Regions from separate parts of the Kitasatospora sp. NPDC051702 genome, predicted to be linked through region 2. Evidence: predicted binding sites of a transcription regulator. Region 2 holds the regulator's gene; the other holds the start of a gene.

Region 1 (7,507 bases), on a different contig from region 2:
CTTGCCCGGGTCACGGGTGCCGCACTCGGTGACGATCTTGCTGGAGCTGTCCGGCTTGGTCGGGTCGTCCTGCTGGCGGACCAGCAGGCAGTTGCCCTTGGCCCGGAGGTCGGCCGGGAACTTCTGGCCGAAGGCGAGGGTGAGCAGCTGGCGCCAGACGCCGTTGTAGTAGGCGGCGGCGGCCGAGTCGGCGTCCTGGTGGTAGTTCCAGTCCTTGAGCAGGTCCTGGGCCTCGCGCACGTACGGGTCGTCGATCTGCTGCTTGAGCAGCAGCGGGACGAGCGTCTTGGCCATGATGCTGGTGTTGTCCAGCTGCATGGACTGCATGTCGTCCGGGGAGATCTTCCCGTTGTTCTTGAGCAGGCCCTCGATCTGGTCGGTGATCTCCTTGGCCCGGGTGCCGTACTCCCAGTCCTTGGTGAGCGAGTACTTGTAGCTCGGGTCCACCACGGCCTGGTTGGCGGTCACGATGTAGCCCGCGGCCGGGTCGAGGCTGTAGGGCAGCGCGGTGAAGGGGATCGAGCCCTTCCACTGGTACCCGGAGTCCCAGCCCGGGGCCGGGAGGGTGCCGTCGCCCTTGGCGCGGACCGGGACGTCGCCCGGAGCCTGGTAGCCGATGTGCTTGGCGTCGGCGTAGAGCAGGTTCTGCGCGGGGACGGCGAAGTCCTTGGCGGCGCCCCGGAAGTCGTCCCAGTTCCTCGCCCGGTCGAGGGCGAAGACGGCGTCCATGGTCTTGCCGGGGTTGAGCGCGGTCCACTGCAGCGCGACGCCGTAGCCGCCGGTGCCCCGGTCGGGGGCCGCGCTGCCGTTGGGCGCGTACTTGCCGACGTTCTGCTGCTCGGTGCTCTGGTCGGAGATGAGCGGGGCGCCGGTCTGGGTGGTGCGGACGGTGATGGTGCGGTCGTCCCCGCCGGCGACCTTGATGGTCTCCTTGCGCAGGTCGAACTTCACGTCCTTGCCGTCGACCTGGTAGGTGTCCGGGCCGGTCACCTTCTCCAGGTAGAGGTCGGTGACGTCGGCGCCCAGGTTGGTGAAGCCCCAGGCGACGTCCTTGTTGTGGCCGATCACCACGCCGGGCATCCCGGCGAAGGTGAAGCCGGAGACGTCGTACTGGCAGGCCGGCGAGGCGGTGCGGCAGTGCAGGCCCATCTGGTACCAGACCGAGGGCAGGCCGGGGCCGAGGTGCGGGTCGTTGGCCAGCAGCGGCTTGCCGGTGGTGGTGTGGCTGCCGGCGACGACCCAGGAGTTGGAGCCGATGCCCTGGCCGGGGCGGCCGAGCAGCTGCGGCATGCCGTCGACCCGGTCGGTGAGCCCCTGCAGCAGCGCCTTGGTAGTGGCCGCGCCCTGCGCGGTGGCAGCGGGGGCGGAGCCGGTCGGCGGGTTGCCGTCGGCGGGGCGGTAGGTGTCCCCGGAGACGGTGCCGGTCTTCACGATCGTGCCGTTGCGGGTGTACGGGTACTCGGGGTAGAGCTCGGCGATCTTGTCCGGCCCGAAGTCCTGGGCCAGCAGCGCGCGATCGATCTCCTCCTGGAGGTTCCCGGAGAGGTTCCAGGCCATCGCCTTGAGCCAGGCCACCGAGTCGACCGGGGTCCACTGCTCGGGCTTGTAGTCGCCGTTGACGGCACCGAGCAGCGCGTACTCCAGGGAGGCCTTCTCGCCCCCGGGGTGCTCGGCGAGCCAGGCGTTCACGCCGTCCGCGTAGGCCTGCAGGTACTTCTTGGTCTCCGGCGACAGCTTGGTGTCGAACTCCTTCTGCGCGACCTGGCGCCAGCCCATGGTGCGGATGAAGGCGTCGGTGTCGACCTGGCCGTCGCCGAACATCTCGGAGAGCCGCCCGGCGGTGATGTGCCGGCGGACGTCCATCTCCCAGAACCGGTCCTGCGCCTGGACGTAGCCCTGGGCGCGGAAGAGGTCCTCGGAGGTGTCGGCGTAGAGCTGGGGGATGCCGTTGGCGTCCCGCTTGACGTCGACCGGCGCGCTGAGGCCCGCCACCTTGACGCTGCCGTCGACCTCGGGGAAGGACGCGCGGACCGCGGTGACCCCGCGGTAGCCGCCGTAGCCGACGCCGGCCACCAGCAGCACGACCAGCACGATCACGAACAGACGGGCGCGCCGGAACTTCTTCGAGCGGGGCATCTGGGTCCTTGCGGTCCTGACTTCGGGGCGGGCGGGCGTGTCCAGGGCCTGGGGCCGTGACAGGGCACCACATTAGGCCGAGTCGGCCGAGCACCGTGCACGGGGGACGCTCCGCACGGGATCGGAGGAGGTCAACGGGGAGTCCCGGAAGGGCTGGTGGGGGCCCGGGGAGGACAGGAAACTAAAGATATGGCAAAATGTTAGACTGCGTAACGATCCGCAAGGGGAGCATTGACGACTTCTTAACGGGCCCCCCTTCGCCAGCACGACCGACACCCCGCCCGCCCCTGCCTGCCCGAGGTGCCACTGCGTGAACATCGACCACCTGAACCAGCTGCTCCTTGAGTTCTCCGTGATCCTGCTGGTCGCAGTGGTCGCCGTGCGCATCTCCACCCGATCAGGCCTGCCCAGCCTGCTGATCTACCTCGGGATCGGCGTCGCGCTGGGCCAGAACGGCATCGGCGTCACCTTCAACAACGCCGAGCTCACCCAGGTGCTCGGCTACGCGGCGCTCGTGGTCATCCTGGCCGAGGGCGGCCTCAAGACGAGCTGGCGCGAGGTCAGACCGGTCATGCCGGCCGCCACCGCGCTCGCCACCGTCGGCGTCGGGATCAGCGTGTTCGTCACCGCGGCCGGCGCGCACTGGCTGGTCGGCCTGGACTGGCGCACCTCGATGCTGCTCGGCGCGATCGTCTCCTCCACCGACGCCGCCGCCGTCTTCTCCGTCCTGCGGATGGTCCCGCTGCCGCACCGGCTCACCGGCCTGCTGGAGGCCGAGTCCGGGTTCAACGACGCCCCCGTCGTCATCCTGGTCGTCGCCTTCGCCACCGTCGGCGAGCTGGACTCCTGGTACGTCCTGGTCGGCACGATCGTCGCCGAGCTGGCGATCGGCACCGCCGTCGGGTTCGCGGTCGGCAAGATCGGCGCGTACGGGATCAAGCACGTCGCACTGCCGTCCTCCGGCCTGTACCCGATCGCCGTGATGGCGCTCACCGTGCTCGCCTACGCCGGCGGCGCGCTGCTGCACGGCTCCGGCTTCCTCGCCGTCTACATCTGCGCGGTGATCCTCGGCAACGCCAAGCTGCCGCACGGCCCGGCCGTCCGGGGCTTCGCCGACGGACTGGCCTGGATCGGGCAGATCGGCATGTTCGTGCTGCTCGGCCTGCTCTGCACGCCCGAGACCATGGGCTCCTCGGTCGCCCCCGCGCTGGTCATCGGCGGCGTGCTGGTGTTCCTCGCCCGGCCGCTCTCGGTGGTGCTCACCATGACCCCGTTCAAGGTCCCGGGGCGGGAGCAGGCGCTGCTGAGCTGGGCCGGACTGCGCGGGGCGGTGCCCATCGTGCTGGCCACCATCCCGGTGGTGTCGGGCGCGCACCGGGCCGAGGACGTCTTCAACATCGTCTTCATCCTGGTCGTCGTCTTCACCCTGCTGCAGGGCCCGACCCTGCCCTGGGTGGCCAAGCGGCTGCGGGTCGGCGAGGGCGCCATGGGCCAGGACCTCGGCATCGAGTCCGCCCCGCTGGAGAAGCTGCACGGCCACCTGCTGTCGGTCGCGCTCTCGCCGACCTCGCGGATGTCCGGCGTGGAGATCAGCGAGCTGCGGCTGCCCAAGGGGGCGGCGGTCACCCTGGTGGTGCGGGAGGGCAACTCCTTCGTGCCGGACAAGGCGACGGTGCTGCGCGGCGGGGACGAGCTGCTGGTGGTCACCACGGACGCGGTCGGCGAGGCGGCCGAGCGGCGCCTGCGGGCCGTGGACCGGGGTGGCAAGCTCGCGGGGTGGCTGAACGGGCGGTGAGCCCGGGCGGGGTGCGGCGGCGGGGTCTCGCGGCGGAGGTCTCGCGGCGGGGCCGGGCCGGGTGGCGGCGGCGGGCGGCGGCGGGTTGAGGGTGGCTTTCAAGGCTTAACGCGCCGTTCACCTTCAATAGGCAGGACAGTTTTGGATTTGCCCTGTAGTGTGGTGGCCAGCGCGACATCTACGCGCGTATATGTATGATGGATACACCACACCCAGCATCTGCCTGACGCAGAGTTGGCGCGACCGCTCGGCGGCCGCGGTCCGGCCCCGGCCCACACGCCGGACCGGCCCGGTATCTACCCCGGTCGACGCGCGAGAGGACGACTCTCGGCGCCGTCGGGGCCACACCATGCCCTGCCGCGCTACCAGGCAGCAGGAAGGACCGACCGTGACGGCCCGCCGAACGGTCGACAACGCCGAGGACGCCGGCGCCACCAGCGCGCCCGCCCGCGTCGGCTACGGGGCGCTGCTCCGCACGCCCGGCGCCTGGACGTTCCTGGTGCCCGCGTTCGTCGCGCGGCTGCCCTACGCGATGCTCAGCATGGGCATCCTGCTGCTCGTCAAGGACACCCACGGCTCCTACGGCACCGCCGGCACCGTGACCGCCGTCGCCGCCGTCTCGCAGGCCCTGATCGGCCCGCAGACCGGCCGCCTCGCGGACCGGTACGGACAGGCCACCGTGCTCGTCCCCACCGTCCTGGTGCACGCCCTGTCGGTCGGCGTGCTGATCGCCCTCGCGCTCGGGCACGCCCCGGCCTGGACCCTGTTCCTGGCCGCCGTCCCGGCCGGTGCGAGCGTGCCGCAGATCGGCGCCATGGTCCGCGCCCGCTGGGTCGCCACCTTCGGCGCCGAGGGCGCGTCCGCCACCTCCGCCGCCAAGGTGAGCACCGCGTTCGCCTTCGAGTCCGTGACGGACGAGTTCACCTTCGTGGTCGGCCCGATCGTGGCAGCCAAGATCGCCACCTCGGTCAACCCCTCCGCCAGCCTGATCGCCGAGGCCGCGCTGACCCTCGTCGGCGGCCTGGTCTTCGCCACCCAGCGGCGCACCGCGCCCGCCCGGATCACGCCGCGCCCCGGCGCCCGGCGCGCCTCCGCCCTCTCCTCGCCCGGCGTCCGGCTGCTGGCCGGCGTCACCCTCGGGGTCGGCGCCGTCTTCGGCGGCATGCAGGTCTCGGTGAACGCCTTCGCCGACTCGGTCGGCCAGCACGACGCCTCCGGCACCGTGTACGGGATCTTCGCCGGCGGCTCGATGGTGGCCGGCGTGCTCTACGGCGTGATCGCCTGGCGGCACGCGGTGCAGCAGCGGATGATCGCCAGCTACGCGCTGCTGGTCCTGGGCTGCTCGACGCTGTGGGCCATGCCCAACCTGGTCGCGCTCTCCGTCGCCGGGCTGGTCTGCGGCCTGGCCATCGCACCGACCCTGATCAGCGGCTACACCCTGGTCGAGACGCTGGTCGAGGACGGCGCCAAGACCGAGGCCTTCACCTGGCTGACCGGCGCCATCGGCCTCGGCCTGGCGGTCGGCTCGATGGTGGCCGGCCAGCTGATCGACGCCAACGGGCCGTCCGCGGGCTTCCTGGTGCCGGTGATCGGCGCCGGCCTCGGCCTGGTCGCGCTGGTCGCGCTGCGACACCTGCTGGTCGCGCCCGGCGGCGCGGTCGGCGCCGGCGGTGCGGACGGGGCGACCGCGGCGGACGCGGCCCCGTCGGAGCACGCCGCGGCGCGGCAGCTGGTGGGTGCGGCCAAGGGCTGAGCCGGTACCCGCGGTCCGCGCCGGACCACCACCCCGGAACGGCGCGGGCGTTCAACCCGGCTCATCTCACACCGGAGTCGCTGGACTGATCCCGCGGAATGCCGCATCATTGACCATCGTTAGCACTCATCAGGCGAGAGTGCCAGGAGGAAGACAAGTGCCCACGTACCAGTACCAGTGCACCGAGTGCGGCAACGGCCTGGAGGCGGTGCAGAAGTTCACCGACGAGGCGCTGACCACGTGCCCCGACTGCCAGGGACGACTGCGCAAGGTCTTCTCGGCCGTGGGCGTCGTGTTCAAGGGCTCGGGCTTCTACCGCACCGACAGCCGCTCGTCCTCCAGCAGCTCGGTGGGCTCCGGCGGCTCGGCGTCGACCGGCTCGTCCTCGACGTCCTCGAACGGCTCGTCCTCGACCTCGACGTCCTCCTCGACGTCCTCCGCTTCGAGCTCCTCGAGCGCTTCGAGCCCGGCTCCGGCCGCGAGCTGATCACGGCGCCGGCCCGGCCGGCACCGTCGACGACACGGGACAGGCCCGTCACCCCCGCTCCGCGCGGGGGCGGCGGGCCTTCTCGTCGTTCCCGGGCGTCGTTCCGGGCCTCCTTCGTCGTTCCGGGCCCTTCTGGTGGTCCCAGGCCCTTCTCGTGGTTCCAGGCCCTTCTGGTGGCCCCGGACCGGCCCGGTCGTCAATCCGGCCGGCCGTACTCACTCCTGCGGGTGTACGGATTCGTCCACAGGGGCCGGGTTGTCCACAGGCTGCGGATAACGGCTTCCCGCGGCGGCGCCGGGCGCCCATCGTGTGGGTCAGCAGAACGCGGCCGGCCCGGCAGGGGCCGGCGCCCTACGACCCCGGTGGTGCCGATGTCCTCCCCGATCCTCTCGATCCCGCTGCCCGCGCCCACCGTCCCGCCCCGGCAGGAGGTGCCCCGGTTCCCGCCGATCCGGCGCGGCGCCGGCCGGTGGCACCGCTGGCGGCACGTCGTACGGCGGCGGGCCGGGGTGCCCGCGGCGGTGCTGCTCGCCGTGGCCGCGGCACTCGCGGTCGGGCCCGCCCGGGCCGGGCTGCCGCCCCCTCCGGGCGGCGCGGTGGGCCGGACGGGTTGTCAATCCGGAGCACTGGAAGATCACCCGTAACCGGGCGACGACTTCGTCGTTCACGGCGGCATGAAAGGCTTCAAGGAATTCCTGCTGCGCGGGAACGTCGTCGAACTCGCCGTCGCCGTCGTCATCGGCGCGGCCTTCACCAACATCGTCAACGCCTTCGTCAAGGGCGTGATCAACCCGATCGTCGGCGTGTTCGGGGCCAAGGACCTGGCGTCCTACAGCTCCTGCCTCAAGGGCCCCTGCGAGGTGAGCCCCACCGGCGAGGTCGTGTCCGGGATCTTCATCCTGTGGGGATCGGTGCTCAGCGCCGTCCTGCAGTTCATGATCACCGCGGCCGTCGTCTACTTCTGCCTGATCGTCCCCATGAACCGGTTCACCGCGCGGCGCAAGACCCTCGCCGAGTCCACCGCGGAGGCCGAGGCCAAGGAGGTGCTGCTGCTCACCGAGATCCGCGACGCGCTGGTCACCGCCCGGAGCTGACGGGCCGCACCACCCGCCCGGCCCCCGTCCGCGCCACGTCCGTTCCCGTCCCGTCCGTTCCCGTCCCCTTCGGCGCCGCTCGGCGCCGTTCAGTCCCCGTGGTGCGGCGGGCGCTGGTTCAGGTACCAGTCCAGCCCCCGCCCACCGCTCTCCCCCGCCCCGGGGCGGTCGCCCCAGCCGGCGTCGGTGTCGTCGCTCGACTGCTGGTCCAGCGGGTCACGGAAGACCAGCCGGGCCTTGGC
Region 2 (7,507 bases):
CTGGGCGGCGGTCTCCCGGGCGCCGAGCGCGGGGGCGAAGTAGAAGGCGTTGTAGGGCTGGGCCTGGCGCAGGTCCTTGCTGGGGATGGCGGCGATCTGCCCGGTGACCTTGGTCAGGGCGGAGGCCAGGGCGCTGGGCCGGCCGGTGAGCTGGGCGGCGGCGCGGTCGGCGGCGAGCTCCCGGTAGCGGGAGAGCAGCCGGGTGAGCAGGAAGCTGATGGCGTAGACGACCATCGACACCAGCGGGATGATCAGGGCGACGATGGCCGCGTTCTGGTCGTTGTTGTTGCGGCCGCCGCCCATGAAGCCGCCGTACACCGCGATCCGGGTCATCGCGCCGGCGAGGACGCCGAGGAACCCGGCGACGGTCATCACCGCGACGTCCCGGTGGGCGACGTGCGACAGCTCGTGGGCGAGGACCCCTTCGAGCTCCTCGGGCTCCAGCCGGCGCAGCAGCCCCGTGGTGACGCAGACCACGGCGTTCTGCGGGTTGCGGCCGGTGGCGAAGGCGTTCGGCATGTCGTTGTCGGCGACCGCCACCCGGGGCTTGGGCATGTCCGCGAGGGCGCAGAGCCGGTCGATGGTGCCGTGCAGCTGCGGGTACTGCTCCGGGCTCACCTGGTGGGCGCCCATCGCCCGCTCGGTGATCTTGTCGCTGAACCAGAACTGGGCCACGAACAGCCCGCCGGAGATGAGGACGATCAGTGGCCAGGCGCCGCGCAGGAGCGCGATCAGCAGGCCGGTGAAACCGACGTACAGCAACCCGATCACGAACATCGTCACGACCATGCGGCCGGTCAGACCGCGGTCGGGCGCGAAACGGGTGTGCTGGCCCGAGCTCGACATCGCTTGCTCCTCCATTCGCCGTCGCTTCCGATGCTGCCACCCGGACGGCCCCACGGCACCACCCCCGCGCCGGGAACTGCGGGCAGGATCACTCCGGCCGGGCCGTTCCTGCCTCAAGGCCCGGGCCTTACACTGGCAGGTACGGTTCTGGCACTCGTAGGTTCAGAGTGCCAGGGCGGTCACCGGATCCGGGGCCTTCCCGGAGCGGTCGGCAGCATCTGTGACACAGACGGACAACGTGCGAAGACGGAGGTGTGTGCCCCATGGCCGGTGAGATCCGCCAGCTGGACGACCGCAAGCTCGCCGTGCTCCGCGCGATCGTCCAGGACTACGTGGGGACCGAGGAGCCGGTCGGCTCCAAGGCCCTGGTGGAGCGGCACAACCTCGGGGTCTCCCCGGCGACCGTGCGCAACGACATGGCGGCGCTGGAGGAGGAGGGCTACATCCACCAGCCGCACACCAGTGCCGGGCGCATCCCCACCGACAAGGGCTACCGCCTGTTCGTCGACAAGCTCGCCGAGATCAAGCCGATGAGCGCCCCCGAGCGCCGGGCGATCCGGCACTTCCTGGACGGCGCCGTCGACCTGGACGACACCGTGGCCCGCACGGTGCGGCTGCTCGCGCAGCTGACCCGGCAGGTCGCGGTGGTGCAGTACCCGTCGCTGTCGCGCTCCACCGTCCGGCACATCGAGCTGGTCGCCCTCGCCCCGACCAAGGTGATGCTGGTGCTGATCACCAACACCGGCCGGGTCGAGCAGCGGATGGTGGACTGCCCGGGCACCGTCGGCGAGACGGTCCTGGCGGACCTGCGGGCCCGGATCAACGCGCGGGCCGCCGGCCAGCGGCTGCCGGACGTGCCGGGGTTCCTGGAGGAGCTCCCGGCGATGTTCGAGCAGGCGGACCGGCCGACCGTCACCACCGTCCTGGCGACGCTGTTCGAGGCGCTCGCCGAGCAGAACGAGGAGCGGATCATGCTGGCCGGCACGGCCAACCTGACCCGCTTCGGCCACGACTTCCCGCTCACCATCCAGCCGGTGCTGGAGGCCCTGGAGGAGCAGGTCGTCCTGCTCCGCCTCCTGGGTGAGACCGCGGACGCCGGGATGACGGTCCGGATCGGGCGCGAGATCGCCTACGAGGGGCTGAATTCCACCTCGGTGGTGTCGGTCGGTTACGGTTCGGGCGACGAGAGCGTGGCCAAACTGGGTGTGATCGGTCCGACCCGGATGGACTATCCGGGCACAATGGGGGCGGTGCGTGCGGTGGCGCGGTACGTGGGTCAGATCCTGGCCGAGTCGTAGCAATCGACCGCCGTTGCACGGGTAACGGCGGTGTCCAGTCGCAGCACTTCTACAGGCGGAACAAGCGGAGCATTTGGTGGCCACGGACTACTACGCGGTACTCGGCGTCCGACGGGATGCGGGGCAGGACGAGATCAAGAAGGCGTTCCGGCGCCTGGCACGCGAACTGCACCCGGACGTCAACCCGGACCCGAAGACGCAGGAGCGGTTCAAGGAGATCAACGCCGCCTACGAGGTGCTCTCCGACCCGCAGAAGCGCCAGGTCTACGACCTCGGCGGCGACCCGCTGTCCCCGGGCGGCGGCGCGGGCGCGGGCGGCTTCGGCGCCGGCGCGGCCGGATTCGGCTTCTCGGACATCATGGACGCCTTCTTCGGCGCCGCGGCCGGCCAGCGCGGACCGCGCTCGCGGACCCGGCGCGGGCAGGACGCCATGATCCGGCTGGAGATCACCCTGGAGGAGGCCGCGTTCGGCACCACCAAGGAGCTCCAGGTCGACACGGCGGTCACCTGCACCACCTGCAGCGGCGAGGGCGCGGCCCCCGGCACCTCCGCGCAGACCTGTGACATGTGCCGCGGCAAGGGCGAGGTCTCCCAGGTCACCCGGTCCTTCCTGGGCCAGGTCATGACCTCCCGCCCCTGCCCGCAGTGCCAGGGCTTCGGCACCGTCGTGCCGACCCCGTGCCCGGAGTGCGCCGGCGACGGCCGCGTGCGCGCCCGCCGCACCCTGACCGTCAAGATCCCGGCGGGCGTCGACAACGGCACCCGGATCCAGCTGGCCGGCGAGGGCGAGGTCGGCCCCGGCGGCGGCCCGGCCGGCGACCTGTACGTCGAGATCGCCGAGACCACCCACACCGTCTTCCAGCGGCGCGGGGACGACCTGCACTGCACCGTCACCATCCCGATGACGGCGGCCGCGCTCGGCACCCAGGTGCCGCTGCAGACCCTCGACGGGCTGGAGGAGGTCGACATCCGGCCGGGCACCCAGTCCGGGCAGTCGATCCCGCTGCACGGGCGGGGCATCACCCACCTGCGCGGCGGCGGCCGGGGCGACCTGATAGTGCACGTCGAGGTGCAGACGCCGACCAAGCTCGACGCCGAGCAGGAGGAGCTGCTGCGCCGGCTCGCGGTGCTGCGCGGCGAGGAGCGGCCGGCCGGCCAGTTCGCGCCGGGCCAGCAGGGCCTGTTCTCGCGCCTGAAGGACGCGTTCAACGGCCGGTAGCCGTCCGCGCGGGGGTGCCGGGGATCCGCCCGGCACCCCTTTCGCGTGCCCGCCCGGTTTCGCGTGCCCGCCCAGCCGGAGCGCCCCCGCTCCGCCCCACCACCGGAGGTTCCCCGCATGACCGCCCCCGTCTTCGTCGTCGAGACCGAGCGGATCGCCGCCGCCGCGCCCGGCACCGTGGTGCGCCTGGACGGGCCGGAGGGGCGGCACGCGGCCGCGGTGAAGCGGCTGACCGCCGGTGAGGCGGTGACCCTCGCCGACGGCCTGGGCCTGGGCGTGGACGGCACGGTCGCCGAGGTGCTCGGCAAGGACGCGATCGACGTCGCGGTGGCGGCGGTGCGCCGGGAGCCGGAGCCGGCGCCGGCGCCGCGGATCGTCGTCGTCCAGGCCCTGCCCAAGGGCGACCGCGGCGAGCTGGCGGTGGAGACCATGACCGAGGTCGGCGTGGACGTGGTGATCCCGTGGTCCGCCTCCCGCTGCATCACCCAGTGGAAGGGCGACCGGGGTGCCAAGGCGCTCGCCAAGTGGCGGGCCACCGCCCGGGAGGCGGGCAAGCAGTCCCGCCGGCTGCGCTTCCCCGAGGTGCGCGAGCCGATGACCACCCGGCAGCTGGCGCCGGTGCTGGCCGCCGCGGCGTTCGCCGCCGTGCTGCACGAGGAGGGCTCCCGGCCGCTGGCGCACGCCGAGCTGCCGGAGGGCGGCGACCTGGTGCTGGTGGTGGGCCCGGAGGGCGGGGTCTCCCCGGAGGAGCTGGCGGCCTTCGCCGAGGCGGGCGCCGGGCCGTACCGGCTGGGCCCCTCGGTGCTGCGCACCTCGACCGCCGGCGTGGCCGCCGGCGCACTGCTGCTGGGGCGCACCGGCCGCTGGTCCTGACCGGCCGGACCGGGCGGCTCGCCCGGGCGCCGGAGTCTGCGAAAAGCGGAGCGCGTCGTACGCGCACGTGCCTACGCTGGCCGCGTGACGGAACCCCTGAGCACCCCTGCGGGCGCCTACCTGCGCCACCCCCATCTGCACGGTGACCTGATCACCTTCGTCGCCGAGAACGACGTCTGGCTGGCCCCGCTGGACGGCGGCCGGGCCTGGCGGCTGACGGCCGACCACCTGCCGGTCCACCACCCCCGGTTCGCCCCCGACGGGCGGCACATCGCCTTCACCTCCACCCGGGACGGCGCGCCCGAGGTGCACGTGGTGCCGGTCGACGGAGGCCCCTCCCGCCGGCTCACCCACTGGGGCAGCGACCAGACCCAGCTGCAGGGCTGGACGGCGGACGGCCGCCCGATCGCCACCACCACCGCGGGCGAGGCCACGCTGCGCCGCACCTGGGCGCACGCCGTGCCGCTGGACGGCGGCGCGTCGGAGCGGCTGCCGTACGGACCGGTCGGCGGGCTCGCCCTCGAGCCGGACGGCGCGGGTGCCGACCCGGCCGAGGACCGGGGGAGGGTGCTGCTGGCCACCGTCAACAACCGCGAGCCGGCCTGGTGGAAGCGGTACCGGGGCGGCCGGGCGGGCAAGCTGTGGATCGGCCGGGACGAGTTCGTCCGCGTCCACGAGGAGCTGGACGGCCAGCTCTCCTCGCCGCTGTGGGTGGGGGAGCGGATCGCCTTCCTCTCCGACCACGAAGGCGTCGGCGAGCTGTACTCCAGCCTCCCCGACGGTTCGGACCTGCGCCGGCACACCACCTCCCCGGACGGCTTCTACGCCCGCAACGCCAGCACCGACGGCACCCGGGTGGTCTTCCACCGCGCCGGCGACCTCTGGCTGCTGGACGACCTGGACGGTGCCGAGGCGCGCCGCCCGGACGTCCGGCTGGCCGGCCCGCGCAGCGGCCGCCGCCCGCGCCCGGTGTACGCCGCGCACTGGCTGGAGTCCGTCGCCCCCGACCGCACCGGCCGGGCGAGCGCCGTGGTGGTGCGCGGCGGGGTGCACTGGCTGACCCACCGAGAGGGCCCGGCCCGGGTGCTGGACGAGACGCCGGGCGTGCGCGCCCGGCTGGCCCGGGTCGTCCCGGGCGAGGACGGCGGGCAGGGCGTGCTCTGGGTCAGCGACGCCGAGGGCGAGGACGCCCTGGAGTTCGCCCCCGCGGTGCAGGGCGCCGAGCGCCGACGGCTGGCGGCCGGGCAGCTCGGCCGGGTGAACTCCCTGGTGGTGTCGCCGGACGGCAAGCAGGCGGCGCTCGGCGTGCACGACGGCCGGGTGCTGCTGGTCTCGCTCGCCGACGGCACCGTGCACGAGCTGGCCCGCAGCACCGACGGCGAGGTGAGCGGGCTGGCCTTCAGCCCGGACTCGGCGTGGCTGGCGTGGTCGCGCCCGGTGCCGGGGATGGGCCCGTACTCGCTGCGCCAGATCGTGCTGGCCAACCTGGCCACCCGCACCGTCGGCGAGGCCACCCAGCAGCGCTTCATCGACACCTCGCCGGCGTTCACCGCGGACGGCCGCTACCTGGTGTTCCTGTCGGTGCGCAACTTCGACCCGGTCTACGACTCGCACGTCTTCGACCTGTCGTTCCCCAACGGCTGCCGCCCGTACCTGATCACGCTGGCCGCGGACACGCCGTCGCCGTTCGGGCCGCAGCGGGCCGGGCGTTCGATCGGCGGGGACGAGGACGAGCCGCGCGGCAAGAAGGCGGACGGCGAGGAGGCCGCCGCCGACGCCGCGCCGGTGACCAGGGTCGACCTGGACGGCATCGCCGACCGGATCGTCCCGTTCCCGGTCGAGGGCGGCCGCTTCGACTCGCTCAGGGCGGTCAAGGACGGCGTGCTGTGGAGCCGGGTCCCGCTGCTCGGCGAACTCGGCGACGAGGCCGCCTCGCTGGAGGACGAGCGGCCCCGGCCCACCCTGGAGCGCTTCGACCTGCGCAAGCGCCGCGCCGAGCAGCTGGTGCACGGGCTCGACTCCTTCGCGGTCAGCGGGGACGGCACCCGGGTGGCGGTGCTGGACGAGGGCGAGCTGCGGATCGTCCCGGCTGACCACAAGGCGGGCGGCGAGGACGACGAGGTGGCCGTCGACCTGGCCCGGCTGCGGGTGACGGTGGACCCGGCCGCCGAGTGGCGGCAGATGTTCGACGAGAACGGCCGCCTGATGCGGGACAACTTCTGGCGCCCCGACCTGGGCGGCGTGGACTGGGACGGCGTCCTGGACCGCTACCGGCCGCTGGTCGACCGGGTCGGCTCCCACGACGACCTGGTGGACCTGCTCTGGGAGGTGCACGGCGAGCTCGGCACCTCGCACGCCTACGTGATGCCGCACGGCCTGCACACCGAGCCGGCCCGGCGCCAGGGCCTGCTCGGGGCCGACCTGGTCAAGGACGGCGACCAGTGGCGGATCGCCCGGATCCTGCCCGGCGAGTCCTCCGACCCGCGGGCCCGCTCGCCGCTGGCGGCGCCCGGCGCGGCCGTCCGCCCGGGGGACGCCGTCCTGGCCGTGAACGGCCGCCCGGTCGACCCGGTCACCGGCCCGGCCCCGCTGCTGGCCGGTACCGCCGGGCAGCCGGTCGAGCTGACGGTGGCCGGAAAGGACGGCACCGACCAGCGGCACCCGGTGGTCGTGCCGCTCGCCGACGAGGAGCCGCTGCGCTACCACGACTGGGTGGCCGGGCGGCGTGCCGCGGTGCGCGAGCTGTCCGGCGGGCGCCTGGGCTACCTGCACGTCCCCGACATGCAGACCACCGGCTGGGCCCAGATCCACCGCGACCTGCGCTCGGAGATGGCCCGGGAGGGCGTGGTCGTCGACATCCGGGAGAACCGCGGCGGCCACACCTCGCAGCTGGTGATCGAGAAGCTGGCCCGCCGGATCGTCGGCTGGGACGTCGCCCGGGACATCGCCAGCCCGCTGCCCTACCCCGGTGACGCGCCGCGCGGGCCGCTGGTCGCGCTCTGCAACGAGTTCTCCGGCTCGGACGGCGACATCGTCAACGCCGCGATCCAGGCGCTCGGCCTCGGCCCGGTGGTCGGCACCCGGACCTGGGGCGGGGTGATCGGCATCGACAGCCGGTACCGGCTGGTCGACGGCACCCTGGTGACCCAGCCCAAGTACGCGTTCTGGCTGGAGACCTACGGCTGGGGCGTGGAGAACCACGGCGTCGACCCGGACGTCGAGGTGCCGTTCGCCCCGCACCAGTGGGCGGCCGGGGAGGACCCGCAGCTGG

Evidence for each region. Region 2 encodes HrcA, which represses chaperone genes, less so after heat shock. Its sites were predicted from a motif close to TTNGCACTCNGNNNNNCNGAGTGCNAA; they were not measured.
Region 1: AB0N04_RS19110 (FmdB family zinc ribbon protein) is a predicted target of HrcA. The motif match lies at 5,804-5,830, and genes of this name have one in related genera.

What each region holds. Positions count from the first base shown of each region.
Region 1 covers NZ_JBFAZB010000021.1:35,229-42,735, reverse strand. The annotation lists gene AB0N04_RS19125 (penicillin acylase family protein) at 1-2,136, opposite strand, end outside; gene AB0N04_RS19120 (potassium/proton antiporter) at 2,447-3,931, shown strand; gene AB0N04_RS19115 (MFS transporter) at 4,320-5,684, shown strand; gene AB0N04_RS19110 (FmdB family zinc ribbon protein) at 5,842-6,171, shown strand; gene mscL (large conductance mechanosensitive channel protein MscL) at 6,846-7,265, shown strand; gene AB0N04_RS19100 (hypothetical protein) at 7,355-7,507, opposite strand, start outside.
Region 2 covers NZ_JBFAZB010000022.1:18,174-25,680, forward strand. The annotation lists gene htpX (zinc metalloprotease HtpX) at 1-846, opposite strand, end outside; gene hrcA (heat-inducible transcriptional repressor HrcA) at 1,110-2,144, shown strand; gene dnaJ (molecular chaperone DnaJ) at 2,221-3,363, shown strand; gene AB0N04_RS19570 (16S rRNA (uracil(1498)-N(3))-methyltransferase) at 3,481-4,236, shown strand; gene AB0N04_RS19575 (PDZ domain-containing protein) at 4,321-7,507, shown strand, end outside.